2 linked regions of the Larkinella insperata genome follow. The protein of the gene in region 1 interacts with the protein of each later gene in a pairwise test. Links are inferred from orthologs where the notes say so. Each region holds a gene or a part of one and is shown on either strand. Other genes may lie near its edges.

Region 1 (3,906 bases):
ATGGTTTGGGTTTTCTTGAAGGCAACGGGCGGAACCCCGGCCTGCATTTGTTCCAGAATGGCCATTGGGTCTTCGTTGCGCGGATTGTCGGAGGTCAGAATCACCCGGTCGCTGTATTTGCAGGCAATTTCGGCCATAATGGGGCGCTTGGCCGCATCCCGGTTTCCTCCGCATCCCACAACCGTAATGATTTGCTCGTTGCCCTGCCGCAGCCCCGCAATTGTTTCCAGTACGTTTTGCAGCGCATCCGGCGTGTGGGCGTAATCGACAATGCCCACGGGTTTGTTGTCGGCAATGACCATCTCAAACCGGCCCGGCGGACTCGGTAAAACGGAAAGCTGGGTCAATACCTCTTCGCGGTCTTCGCCCAGCAAAACGGCTGCTCCGTAAACCGCCAGCAGGTTGTAGGCGTTGAACCGGCCTGTCAGTTTAAACCATACCTCCCGCCCATCGACATCCATCTGCATCCCGTACAGGCCCTCTGACATGATCCGGCCCTTGAAGGACCCCAGTGTTTGCAGCGAGTAGCTTTCTTTCTGGGCCGCCGTATTTTGCAGCATCACCAGCCCGCGCTTGTCGTCCAGATTTGTCAGGGCGAAAGCCGAGGCCGGTAGTTGGTCGAAAAAGCCTTTTTTGGCTTTAATGTAATTATCAAACGTCTCGTGAAAATCGAGGTGGTCGTGCGTAATGTTCGTGAAAATACCCCCGGCGAAATGCAGACCGACGATCCGGTGCTGAACCACGGCGTGTGAGCTTACTTCCATGAAACAGTGGCTGCAACCGTGCTGAACCATCCGCGCCAGCAGCTCATTCAGGGCAATGGTGTCGGGGGTGGTGTGGGTGGCCGGAATGACGGTTTCGTCAATCTGGTTCTGCACCGTTGAGAGCAGGCCCACCCGGTAACCCCGTTGCCGAAACAGCCGAAACAGTAGGGTAGCCGTTGAGGTTTTGCCGTTGGTGCCGGTCACGCCGACCAGTTTCAGCTTTTTGGAAGGATGATCGTAAAAATTGGCCGCAATCAGCCCCAGCGCGTAGCTGCTGTCCTGAACCTGAACGTAGGTGACGTGTTCGGACCGGTTTTCGGGCAACTCCTCACACAAAATAACGGTTGTTCCCTGTTCAACGGCTTTATTAATAAACCGGTGGCCGTCGGTCTGCGTCCCGCGAACGGCGGCAAACAAACTGCCCGGGCGCGCCTTTCGCGAGTCCATCGTCAACTGGTCAACTTCAACACTCATGTTGCCAGAGGTCGACAGCAGCGGTACTTTATACAAAATATGGGTTAACAGCATAGATAAACGGGAAAAAAAGGCTCTCGCATCCTTACTTTCCGGGTTGATTATGTTTGTTGAGGGCAACTGCCAGCGTATCGGGCCGGGCGGTTTGCCGCAAAGTTAGCGTAATTTTGCGCGGATGTGGCAACGGACTTCCCGGCGGAACCGATTGATCGACCACTTTGCCGTAGCCTTCAAATCGAACCCGGAAGCCCCGGTTTTCGAGCAGGTGCAGGGCGTCGCGCAGCGTCATGCCGCGCAGGTCGGGTACCCGGGTTTGCGTGGGCTGGCTCACCCACTGCGTTTTTGAGCCTTCCGTTTCGGCTTTCACCCAACCGTCGGGACTGGGCGGTGTGTTGATATTCAGCTCCGTACTGATGGTCCGGATGTCGTCGGCAAAACCGGCTTTGATGCCCCGGCTAGACGGACGAACCGGTTTGGAAGTGCTGGCGAAAGGCCGGTGCATGGGAATGTCGTAGGCGTAAATCCGGTCGGCAATTTCCCGGAATACCGGCGCCGAAACGCTGCCCCCGTACAGCAGGTCGATGCTGGCACCGTGGGGCGTGTCCACAACGACGGCAATGCTGTACTTCGGTTTTTCGGCCGGAAAATAACCGATAAAGGACGTGTAATATTTGCCCACCTGATACCGGCCGTTGATGAGCCTCTGGGCCGTACCGGTTTTGCCCGCAAACCGGTAATACGGGCTCTGGCTTTTCCGGGCGGTGCCGTGTTCAACCACGCCTTCGAGCATTTTTTTGGCCAGCCGGATGGTCGACTGACTGCAAATCGGATCCGGCGCCACGTACGGTTCAAATTCTTTGACGACTTCGTTGGCCCGCCGTATCTGCTTCACCAGCATGGGTTGCACCCACTTACCGTCGTTGGCAACCGCGTTGTAGAAGGCCAGCATCTGCAACGGCGTCAATTTTAACTCATACCCAATGGCCATCGAACTGAGCGACAAACGGCTCCAGCCCGGCGACTGCGGGTTCGGAACCACGGGTTTGGTTTCGCCCCGGAGCTGTAACCCGATGGGCTTATCGAGCCGAAACTGGCGCATGTACCGGCAGTACGTTTCCGGGCGGTTGTAGAAGCTGTTCATCAGCATGTGTACACCGACGTTCGACGATTTTTCGAAAACCTGCTGGGCGGTGATGCTGCCGTGGCCCCCCCGTTTGGTATCCGAAATCCGGCGACCCCGGTACAGAACCGCCCCCCCGCCCGTATGCACCATCTGATCGGGCCGAATCGCTTTTTCTTCCAGCAGCGCAATCATTGTCGGCAGCTTGAAGGTTGAACCGGGATCGGTGCCGCCCGCCAGCGCGTGGTTAAAGTTTTCGACGTATTTGCCGTTTTGCAGGGTCAGATTCGCCATGGCCCGGATTTCGCCGGTTTCGACTTCCATCACAATCAGGCAACCACGTTCAGCCTGGTACTTCTCCAGGCCGTGCAGCAGGGCCGTTTCGGCCATGTCCTGAAAGTTGACGTCGATGGTGGTGTAAATGTCCAGCCCGGGTTCCGGCTTGATGTCCGAACCGTCTTCCAGCGGCATTCGTACTCCCCCGGACAATTCCTCCACCAGCCCAACACCGTCTTTTCCCGCCAGTTCCTTCTGAAAACTGGATTCCAGTCCAACAAATCCGCGCGACGTTTCGGGGTTCAGGTACCCGACCGTCCGCAGGGCCATGCGTCCGTAGGGGTGGTAGCGCTGGTAAACGGCATCGAATTTTCCACCGCCCAGGCCCTGCCGCCGGTCGCGCCGGAAAAACGGCCATTTCTGCATTGCCATCCGTTCCTGAAACGAGATTTTTTTCCGGCTCAGCAAGACGTATTTTCGGCCGCTTTCGCGCGCCTTCCGGATCATGTAGGTGTACTCATCCCGCGAACGTTCACCAAATTTCCGCGCCAGCAGGATACCAAGTGAGTCGATCTTTTTGTTGAACGAATCGGTCTTGGCGACGCAGGGGTCGATACCGACGTAATAGTAGGGAAGCGAGGTGGCCAGCGGGTCTTCGTTGCGCGAGAAAATATTGCCCCGGGTGGCCCGGAGCGTATCCCGTTTGATGTGGTACTGCGTAATCCGGTCTTTCCACAAACGGCCATTCTGCTTTTGAAAAAACTGAACGTACGTTAGCCGGGCGATAATCGCCAGAGCAAACAGGAAAATCGCCACCGACGCCAGCGCAGCCCGGCGTAAAATGTCCTTTTTGACGTTCATGGCTGGGTGTCTTCCTCGGATTTAACAACAATCTTCAGGGGCGGAGTTACGGGTTCTTCCAGGCCGGTAGCAATTACGTGCTTGCTGATTTCGGATTGTTTCCCGCTTTTCTTGAAATCGGCCTGAAGCGTGGTGTATTCGGCCCGTTTCTCGTCCACGACCGCTTTTACCCGCTGGATGTTCCGGATCAGGCGCTCGGCGTTGTGGTTGAATCCGATGTACAGGATCAGCAGAAACGAAATCCACATAATGCGGTCGAAATGCTTGATGGGCCAGGGGTTGTCTTCGCCAAACAGCCGGTCGAACCCGATGGTCTGGTTCAGGTAGTTTAGAAGGCGGTTCTCGCGCTTTTTCTTCACGACGGGCGCTTTGGGCGGTGTTTTATAGGTGTTTTGGGCCATATCGTTGAAT
Region 2 (7,913 bases), 980 kb from region 1 along the record:
ACGCTGGCGTCGGCTTACGTTGTCTTTCATCTGGAAAAAACGACGAATAGCGATGTCATTACCTTTGATTCCCGCAGCGGCATTTTGAAAGTGTGCCGCGAAGAGGATTGGCTGATTCTGGATTTCCCCGTCGATACGACCCACATCGCCATTCATCCGCCAGCGCTCGAAACCAGCCTGGGTGGCATCAAACCGGTGGAGGTTCTGAAAGGGAAAACCGACTACCTGATTGTTTTTGAAAACGAGCAGCAGGTGCTGGAGTTAAAGCCCGACTTCCGGGAAATGGCGACCATTCCCGCACGCGGGATCATCGTGACGGCTCCAGGAAGCGATTCGATTGATTTCGTGTCCCGCTTTTTTGGCCCGCAATCCGGCATTGATGAAGATCCGGTGACGGGGTCCGCGCACACGACCCTGATTCCGTACTGGGCTGAGCGGTTGGGAAAAACCACCATGACGGCCCGCCAGATTTCCAAACGGGGCGGTTACCTGCGTTGTAAGCTGGTCGACGAACGGGTTGAGATTTCCGGACAGGTGAAGCTGTACCTGACCGGCGAGTTTGAACTCTGACGGTTTGGCTCATGCGGGGCCGTTTGCCGGTTTGTCGGCTTGGAATCCTTCATCAAAGGACGGTTTGCCCGGACCGTTCAGCAGGAGAAATACGCTCATGGCGAGCAGGTTGAGCGCGGGAAAGGTATTTTTGTACGTATCCTGAATCGCCAGATGCCCCATCAGAACGGCGAACAAAAAGTTAATCATTAGAAAAAAAGCTGCCCAGCGCGTCCGGAACCCAACGATCATCAGCAGCGCCCCGAAGAATTCGGTGTAGGCTGACAGGATTGCGCTGAGAACGGGAAGCGGAAAACCCAGACTTTTCAGCCAGTCGGCGTACCACGGAATGCCTTCCGTAGGGTGCAGCGCCGTATGCCCGACCACATCGAGCAACTGATAGCCGAACGCCAGCCGGAGCAGAAAAGGAGCGTAGGGACGGAATTGGTCAAGCTTCTTAGCTGTCTTCATCGCTACATTGTCAAGAGCTTACGTTAAAATAATGAGACCATTTCCTAATAATATTTGTAATTATTCTAAATAACTAATACTTTTGATACGACATGCTGAAAGCGCCATGAATGAATTCCTAGAAAAATCGTTTGAGTCTCCCTGTGTAGTCGAAACACCCAAAGCATTCGGCTCGAATCCTTTTATGGGGGAGATGGAATGTGTGTTTAAAAAGTGCTGCAAAAAGTGGAAAAAGAAAGGAAAACACTGCAAGAAGTGTCCTGAAAAATAATCTTTTCCGTTTTTACCCTGTCTGTTCAGTAAACAAGCTGGATTTCTGCCAAATTTGTGGTATGCAAATCCGTTATGAAATCTACGCTGGTTTCCCGCCCGAATCTCTTCTGCGGGCTATTATTTTCTTGCATCAACGTGTATTTGTGGGGCAGACGCCCGAGGAACTTCTCCAGGAGTTTGAGGACGTAAAGAGCCGGCACATGCTTACCCTTGTGGCGCTCGACGACCAGACCGTGGTTGGTTACAAAATGGGCTATCAGCGCAAACCGGGCCATTTTTACAGTTGGCTGGGATGCGTAAGTCCGGACCACCGGCGGCAGGGCATTGCGGGCGAACTGATGAGGCTGCAGCACGACTGGTGCAAAAGCAACGGGTATCGGACCGTCCGAACGCATACCCGCAACCAGTGGCGCGACATGCTGATTCTGAACATCCGGCACGGTTTCGACATCATCGGCACGGTTACGAGTGCCAACAGCCACACCACCCTTGTCCTGGAAAAAGCGCTTTAAACCGGTTCGACACCGCGCTTCGTGCCGTCGGGAACTGGATTGCGTCAGGATTTGTAATTTTGCTGATGCATCTGTATATCCATATTCCCTTCTGTAAACAGGCCTGCCATTACTGTGACTTCCATTTTAGTACCAGTTTGCAGCAGAAAACGGCTTTGGTGGATGCGCTTTGCCGGGAAATCGAGGTGCAAAAAGCGTATCTGCCAACCCGGCATCTGGAAACTATTTATCTGGGGGGAGGAACACCTTCACTGCTGACCGAAACGGAGTTGCAGGCCCTTTTTGATACCATTCATCGCCATTATACCGTTGCGCCGGACGCCGAAATCACCCTCGAAGCGAACCCGGATGATCTGATCGGACCCGCGTCGGACCCGCTGCGTCAGCTACGGCTTTTCCGGAAGTACGTAAACCGGTTGAGCATCGGAATTCAGTCGTTTCACGAACCCCACCTGCGGTTGATGAACCGGGCGCATTCCGCGACGGAAGCGGAAACCTGCGTGCACCTGGCGCAGGAAGCCGGTTTTTCCAACCTGACCATTGATCTGATCTACGGAGTTCCGGCCGAAACGCACACTATCTGGCAGGCGGATCTGGCGAAAGCCGTGTCTTTGAAAGTACCGCATGTTTCGGCCTATTGCCTGACGATTGAACCGGGCACGGTATTCGGAAACTGGCACAAAAAAGGCCGTTTGCAGGCCGCCGAAGATGAATTTGCCGCCGAGCAGTTTTCAAGGCTGGTGCAAACGTTGCGGGAGAACGGTTACGAGCAGTACGAGATTTCGAATTTCGCAAAGCCGGGTTGGGAAGCCCGGCACAACAGCAGTTACTGGAAGCAACGGCCTTATCTGGGCATTGGGCCCAGCGCCCATTCGTTCAACGGAGTAAGCCGCCAGTACAACATTGCCCACAATACGCAGTACATGCGGGCGATCGACAAGGGCGAAGTGCCGGGAACCGTTGAGCCGTTGTCGACCGCCGACCAGGTAAACGACTATCTGTTGACGGGTCTGCGGACCAAATGGGGCTGCGACCTGAGGGAACTTTCCCGACTGGCCGGGACCGATTTTCAGGCCCTTCAGCGGACCGAACTTCAGAATCTCTACGAAAAGGGGTGGCTTTCCCTCGAAAACCATTTGCTAACATTAACCGAAGCCGGCAAGCTCTTCGCCGACCGCGTGGCCGCCGAACTGTTTCTGGTTGAGGACGATAAGTGATGAAGGAAGCGTAAAGCAGGAAGGCGCGTCGAACAATAACGCCCAATTCTTACTTTTTAACTCGTCACTCTTTGCTATTTTTACGCTCAATGAGCAATCCTCGCCCGGTCAATCGTTTGCGTACGGCTGCCCCCCAGCCGGCTTCTTCCCGTTCGGGCCGTTCCCCGCGGGTTGATTCTCTCATTCGTCAGCGTCCGTGGCTGCTGCGGGTGGGACAGTTGCTGATCAAACTGCTTCTTTTGGCCCTTCTGATTTCGTTTGGCTGGGTTGTCCTGCTGAAATACCTGCCGGTTTCGATCACACCCCTGATGATTTCCCGAAAAATGGAAGCAAAGGCTGAGGGCCACGACAGTAAGTTGTATAAAGACTGGACACCCTACGAAGAAATTTCCAAAGAAGCCGCGCTGGCGGTTGTTGCGTCGGAAGATCAGGCTTTTCCTCGGCACTGGGGCTTTGATTTCGACGAGATTCAGGATGCCATTAAAGAAAACAAAACGCGGAAGCGGCCGCGCGGTGCCAGTACCATCTCCCAGCAAGTGGCCAAAAACGTATTCTTATGGAATGGCCGCAGTTACCTGCGCAAAGGGCTGGAAGTTTACTTCACTTTTTTAATTGAGCTCATCTGGGGCAAGGAGCGGATTCTGGAAGTCTACCTGAATGTTGCCGAAACAGGTCCGCTAACCTTCGGGGTGGAAGCCGCTTCACGCCGGTATTACGGCCATGCCGCCAAGTATCTAACCCGTACGGAGGCCGCCCGGATTGCCGCTGTGCTGCCTAATCCCCGCTTGTTTTCCATTAAAAAGCCGTCGGCCTATACGCAGAAAAGAACCCGGCAGATCAGTCGCCAAATGCGCTACCTGGGTGGTCGTCGCTATCTGGAAAATTTGTGAATTGCTTGAAATAATTGTATTTTTAATTCGAGATGCAACTAGTGTGCAAAATCGAAAAGACTTTTTATTTCTTACAAAAAGGTTAGTTACTGCTATTGAGGAAAAAAATGTCGATTCTGTTTTGTCTTACACAAAGTAGCGCCCCGCAGAGTTATCGAATAAAATTCTGTCATTACCAATCTCGTGACGAGTACCGTATCTTGAACCTATCTCTACGCAAATGCCACAGTCAGCCGGGCTACTGAGATCCCCTTCTTTACAGCGTAAAATCTGTGTTATTATCGTAGATGATGACGAGGATGATCGTCATTTCATTCACCGGGCTTTTCAGAATGTAGGGGCCAAACACAAGATCCTGCAATTTGAAGACGGCGAAAAATTAATGAAGAGCCTGACAGAGAGCGAGGATGCGAAAGAAAAGATTGCCTGCTGCGGTTTAATCATTCTGGATGTTAATATGCACCGGATGAGCGGAATTGAAGTGCTGCAAGCCATTAAAAGCAGTCCGGAACTCAAGCATATCCCGACCGTGATGCTGTCAACTTCCATCGAAGAAGATCTGGTGCAGCGCGCTTATAGCCTGGGTGCCAACGGTTACCTGCAAAAGCCCAACCTGATGGACGATTACAACCACCTCGTCATCAGCATGCAGGCTTGTTTCCTGGAAGTGCCCAGCGTCCGCTGGTCGCAGCTTTAAAAAGTACTTACTGCAATTCGGTGGTGGGGTCCCAAAGCAGCTTATCAAACTGCTCGACCCGGTCGTCTGTCACCCGCACGCCCTCGGCGGCCAGGAGATCCTGCATGGCCGTGGGGCTGCCAAAAAAGTGTTTTCCCGACAAAACGCCGATGCGGTTGACCACGCGGTGGGCCGGTACATCCCGCCCATGAACCGCGTTCATGGCCCAGCCCACCATCCGGGCCCCCGCCCGCAGGCCCAGGTAGCGGGCAATAGCCCCGTAGGTGGTGACGCGGCCCGGTGGTACGAGCCGCACCACCTCGTAGACATCCTCGAAGTAGTCACGCCGTTCCATGTCTGTTGCAGACCGATCGGTTATTTATCTTCAATTTCGTGCACCAGTTCGTCGTACCATTTCGGGCCGTACATCCGAATCAGGGGCTCTTTCAGAAATTTATAAACTTCCACGCCGAGTTCTTTGCCAAAGTCACAGGCCGGGCTGCAGATGGGCCAGCGGTCGTAGTTAAGGGCGTGAAAGTGGTCGTACTTCGTGATGCGAATCGGGTACAGGTGGCAAGAAATCGGCTTTTTAAAATCTACCTTTCCTTCCTTGTAGGCTTGCTCAATGCCGCATTTCAGAATACCGCGCTCGTCGTAGTTGGCAAAAACACACTCGCGTCCGTTGATGGTGGTTGTCACGTAGCCGCCGTCACCGTCGGATTCATAGAGGCCCTGCTCTTCGATGGCTTTTACACCTTCGGGCATCAAATAAGGCTTCACCTGGGGATAAATCTGATCCAGAATTTCCAGTTCGGATTCCTCCAGAGGAGCGCCCAGATCGCCTTCGACGCAACAGGCGCCCTTGCATTTATCCAGGTTGCAAACAAAAAATTTTTCGGCTACATCATCGCTGATGCAGGTGTTGTCAATGAGTATCATCGGTTTGAAGCCGTGCTTATTTCTTAATAATTTTTAACTGCTGACCTACGGTAACACCGCCACTCGATAGCTGGTTCCAGTTCTGAATTTGTTCAACCGTAACGCCGTACTGTTTTGAGACGCGGTACAGGGTTTCACCCTTCTGTATGGTATGGTAAATAATTTCTTCGCTTACCTGCGGATCCGCGGACGCGCTGCTGCCCGTGGCTGCTGGGGTTTTGACCGCGTCGCCTTCGCCTTTGATCACCAGCGATTGACCCACCGCCAGCTTGTCGTTTGGCGTCAGGTTATTCCAGGCCAGCAACTCATCAATCGTAACCCCGTACAGCCGGGAGATGCTGTAATAGGTTTGTCCCGGTTCTACTTTGTGCGTCATCGACCGCGACGCACTGGTCGTCCGGGCGGGGGAACTGGTTTTAGGAGCCGGTGTGGAACGGGTAACGGGTGCCGAAACCTCTTCGGAAGATTCCGTAACCGGGCGTTTCGCGCTGGCCGTAACCGGAACCTCGGCGGGTTTGCGCTCGGCGGGGCGGCTGCTGGGAGCCGGTGCCGGGGTGGTAGACCGCATGGGCGTAGCATCCCAGTCGGAAGGGGAAGATCCCGAATTTTCCGGGCGAACAATCACGACCCGTTGGGTAGTACCGGAGCTTTGCATTGTCATTTTCGGGTTGCTAACCGGTTCCGCTTCTTCTTCCACTAGTCTGGTTGTTGGGCTAACCGGTTTTTCAGCAGGTCGACTGGCGGGCGTGCTGACGGGCCCTGAGCTGGCTATCCGCGATTCGGTTGAAACCGGCGAATCCTTTGATTCCACCAGTTTGGGCGTGTATAGTTTCCGCTCCGACGCATTGCGGGGAATGTTGTTGGCCGGACGATTGGGACTAGCCGACTGGCTCAGCCGTGAATCGTCCGGTTCGCTACCGGGTTGCGATGCAATGGGCTGGGAAGCCGGCGCGGGTGTGTTCGGTGTTTTGATGATTTCAACGGGCTGATTGCCGGGACGGCGTTCGCGCAACCACATGACCCGCCCCACCTGCAAACGCTCCGAGCGGTCGATGCGGTTGAAGCGCAGAAGTCTTTTGAGCCGAATGCCGTACATCTGCGAAATACTCCAGGAGGTTTCACCCGCCTGAACGGTGTGATGGGGCACCGTCGCTTTCCGCATTTTTTTGGACAGGTAATACACTTCATTGGCCGTAATGGGCGTGCGATCGGTCATGTCGTTGTACCGCATGAAACTCGAGACGCTGACGCGGGCTTTGCGGGCCAGGGTAGACACGTTGTCGCCCGCGAGCGCCTGAATACCCGGCAAACCGTTGATTTCGTACAAAACCACGTCCGGTTTTCCCTTCGTGTAGTTGACCTTTCGCAGAATCGGGAAACCCGTATCGTACCTGGGCGCTGCGGCAGCGGCAGCGCGCGTGGAACTTACCGGCTGGGCCTTGGTTCGCTGTACCTGCCGACGCAGAGCCGCGGCCTGATCGCCCGATGCCGGAATGGCCAGCACGTATTCCCGGTCGTCTGGGATGTCGTCGCCCAGAATCCAGCGGTTGTACTTGCGGATTTCGGTTTCGTCAATGTTCAGTTCCTCCGACAATTTCGCCACCTTTTTGCCGCTGCCGTTGGGGTATTCCACCAGCGCGAAGGCATTGGTGGTGCGGTAGTTTGGTAAAACGTTTTCGAGGGCAATTTTATGGGCAAAAAAACGAAGGATGTACCGGTCGGTTTTTTCATTCAGGGTAACTTCTTTGGCGTAGGCCCAGTCCGCCGGAACCAGTTTGCTGATGCCGGTCGTGCCGAGGTAGTACGAAAAGAGCGACGATACCCAGTTGTTGTAAACCGCGTTGTTGCGCTTGAAATACCGGGCTGCTCCGCGCGTTGAGGCTACAATGCTCTTGCGCTCGTCCACTTCGTCGTCTACGCGCAGCCCGTGGTCGGTGGCGGTTTCTTTCTTAAATTGCCAGTAGCCTACTGCTGTTGATGCCGACACCGCATCGGGCGTCAACGAACTTTCCTGAACGGCCAGGTACTTCAGATCCACCGGTACCTCTTCCTGCAGTAGAATAGACTCGATCAACGGAAAATAAAGCACCACCCGGTCGAGCTTGGCTTCCCAGTATTTGCGGTTCGACTGCACCAGGGACGCAATATCCCGCTGGATAATGCGCCGGGCACCGTCGTCAAACCGGACGGTCAGGTCCGCGAAACGAATCGAGGGCGGAACATCGACGGGATTCTGGGCGTTGCCGGTAAAGACGAAAACGGGGGTCAGGAACAGGAGCAGAGAGAAAGTCAGCAGGCTTTTTTTCATACGTTGTTATTTTTTGTAAATCATCATTAACCCGTCCCGAACGGGCAGTAGAACCTGCTCGACGCGGGGATCTTCGTT

Evidence for each region. The genes of interacting proteins can lie anywhere in the genome.
Region 2: the proteins of OQ371_RS07590 (region 1) and mtgA interact in binary tests that used the Escherichia coli proteins (3 or more experiments, as listed by UniProt). The link is inferred for Larkinella insperata from one-to-one orthologs.

The regions. Positions count from the first base shown.
Region 1 is NZ_CP110973.1:1,858,450-1,862,355, reverse strand. The notes cover bases 910-3,906. They hold OQ371_RS07590 (PASTA domain-containing penicillin-binding protein), read right to left. Parts: upstream 3,496-3,906; coding sequence 1,324-3,495; downstream 910-1,323. Other genes in these bases: OQ371_RS07585 (FtsL-like putative cell division protein), read right to left, coding at 3,492-3,896; OQ371_RS07595 (UDP-N-acetylmuramoyl-L-alanyl-D-glutamate--2,6-diaminopimelate ligase), read right to left, coding at 910-1,292. Outside these bases: more of OQ371_RS07595, read right to left, coding at 1-909. UniProt on the Escherichia coli protein: Essential cell division protein that catalyzes cross-linking of the peptidoglycan cell wall at the division septum. Required for localization of FtsN.
Region 2 is NZ_CP110973.1:877,138-885,050, reverse strand. Bases 2,284-5,011 are described here. They hold mtgA (monofunctional biosynthetic peptidoglycan transglycosylase), read left to right. Parts: upstream 2,284-3,111; coding sequence 3,112-3,912; downstream 3,913-5,011. Other genes in these bases: OQ371_RS03435 (DUF3109 family protein), read right to left, coding at 4,964-5,011; OQ371_RS03440 (MGMT family protein), read right to left, coding at 4,617-4,943; OQ371_RS03445 (response regulator), read left to right, coding at 4,133-4,609; hemW (radical SAM family heme chaperone HemW), read left to right, coding at 2,284-3,022. In the rest of the region: OQ371_RS03470 (PhzF family protein), read left to right, coding at 1-570; OQ371_RS03465 (DoxX family protein), read right to left, coding at 580-1,020; OQ371_RS03460 (GNAT family N-acetyltransferase), read left to right, coding at 1,353-1,805; more of hemW, read left to right, coding at 1,871-2,283; more of OQ371_RS03435, read right to left, coding at 5,012-5,527; OQ371_RS03430 (LysM peptidoglycan-binding domain-containing protein), read right to left, coding at 5,544-7,835; OQ371_RS03425 (O-methyltransferase), read right to left, coding at 7,842-7,913. UniProt on the Escherichia coli protein: Peptidoglycan polymerase that catalyzes glycan chain elongation from lipid-linked precursors. May play a role in peptidoglycan assembly during cell division in collaboration with other cell division proteins.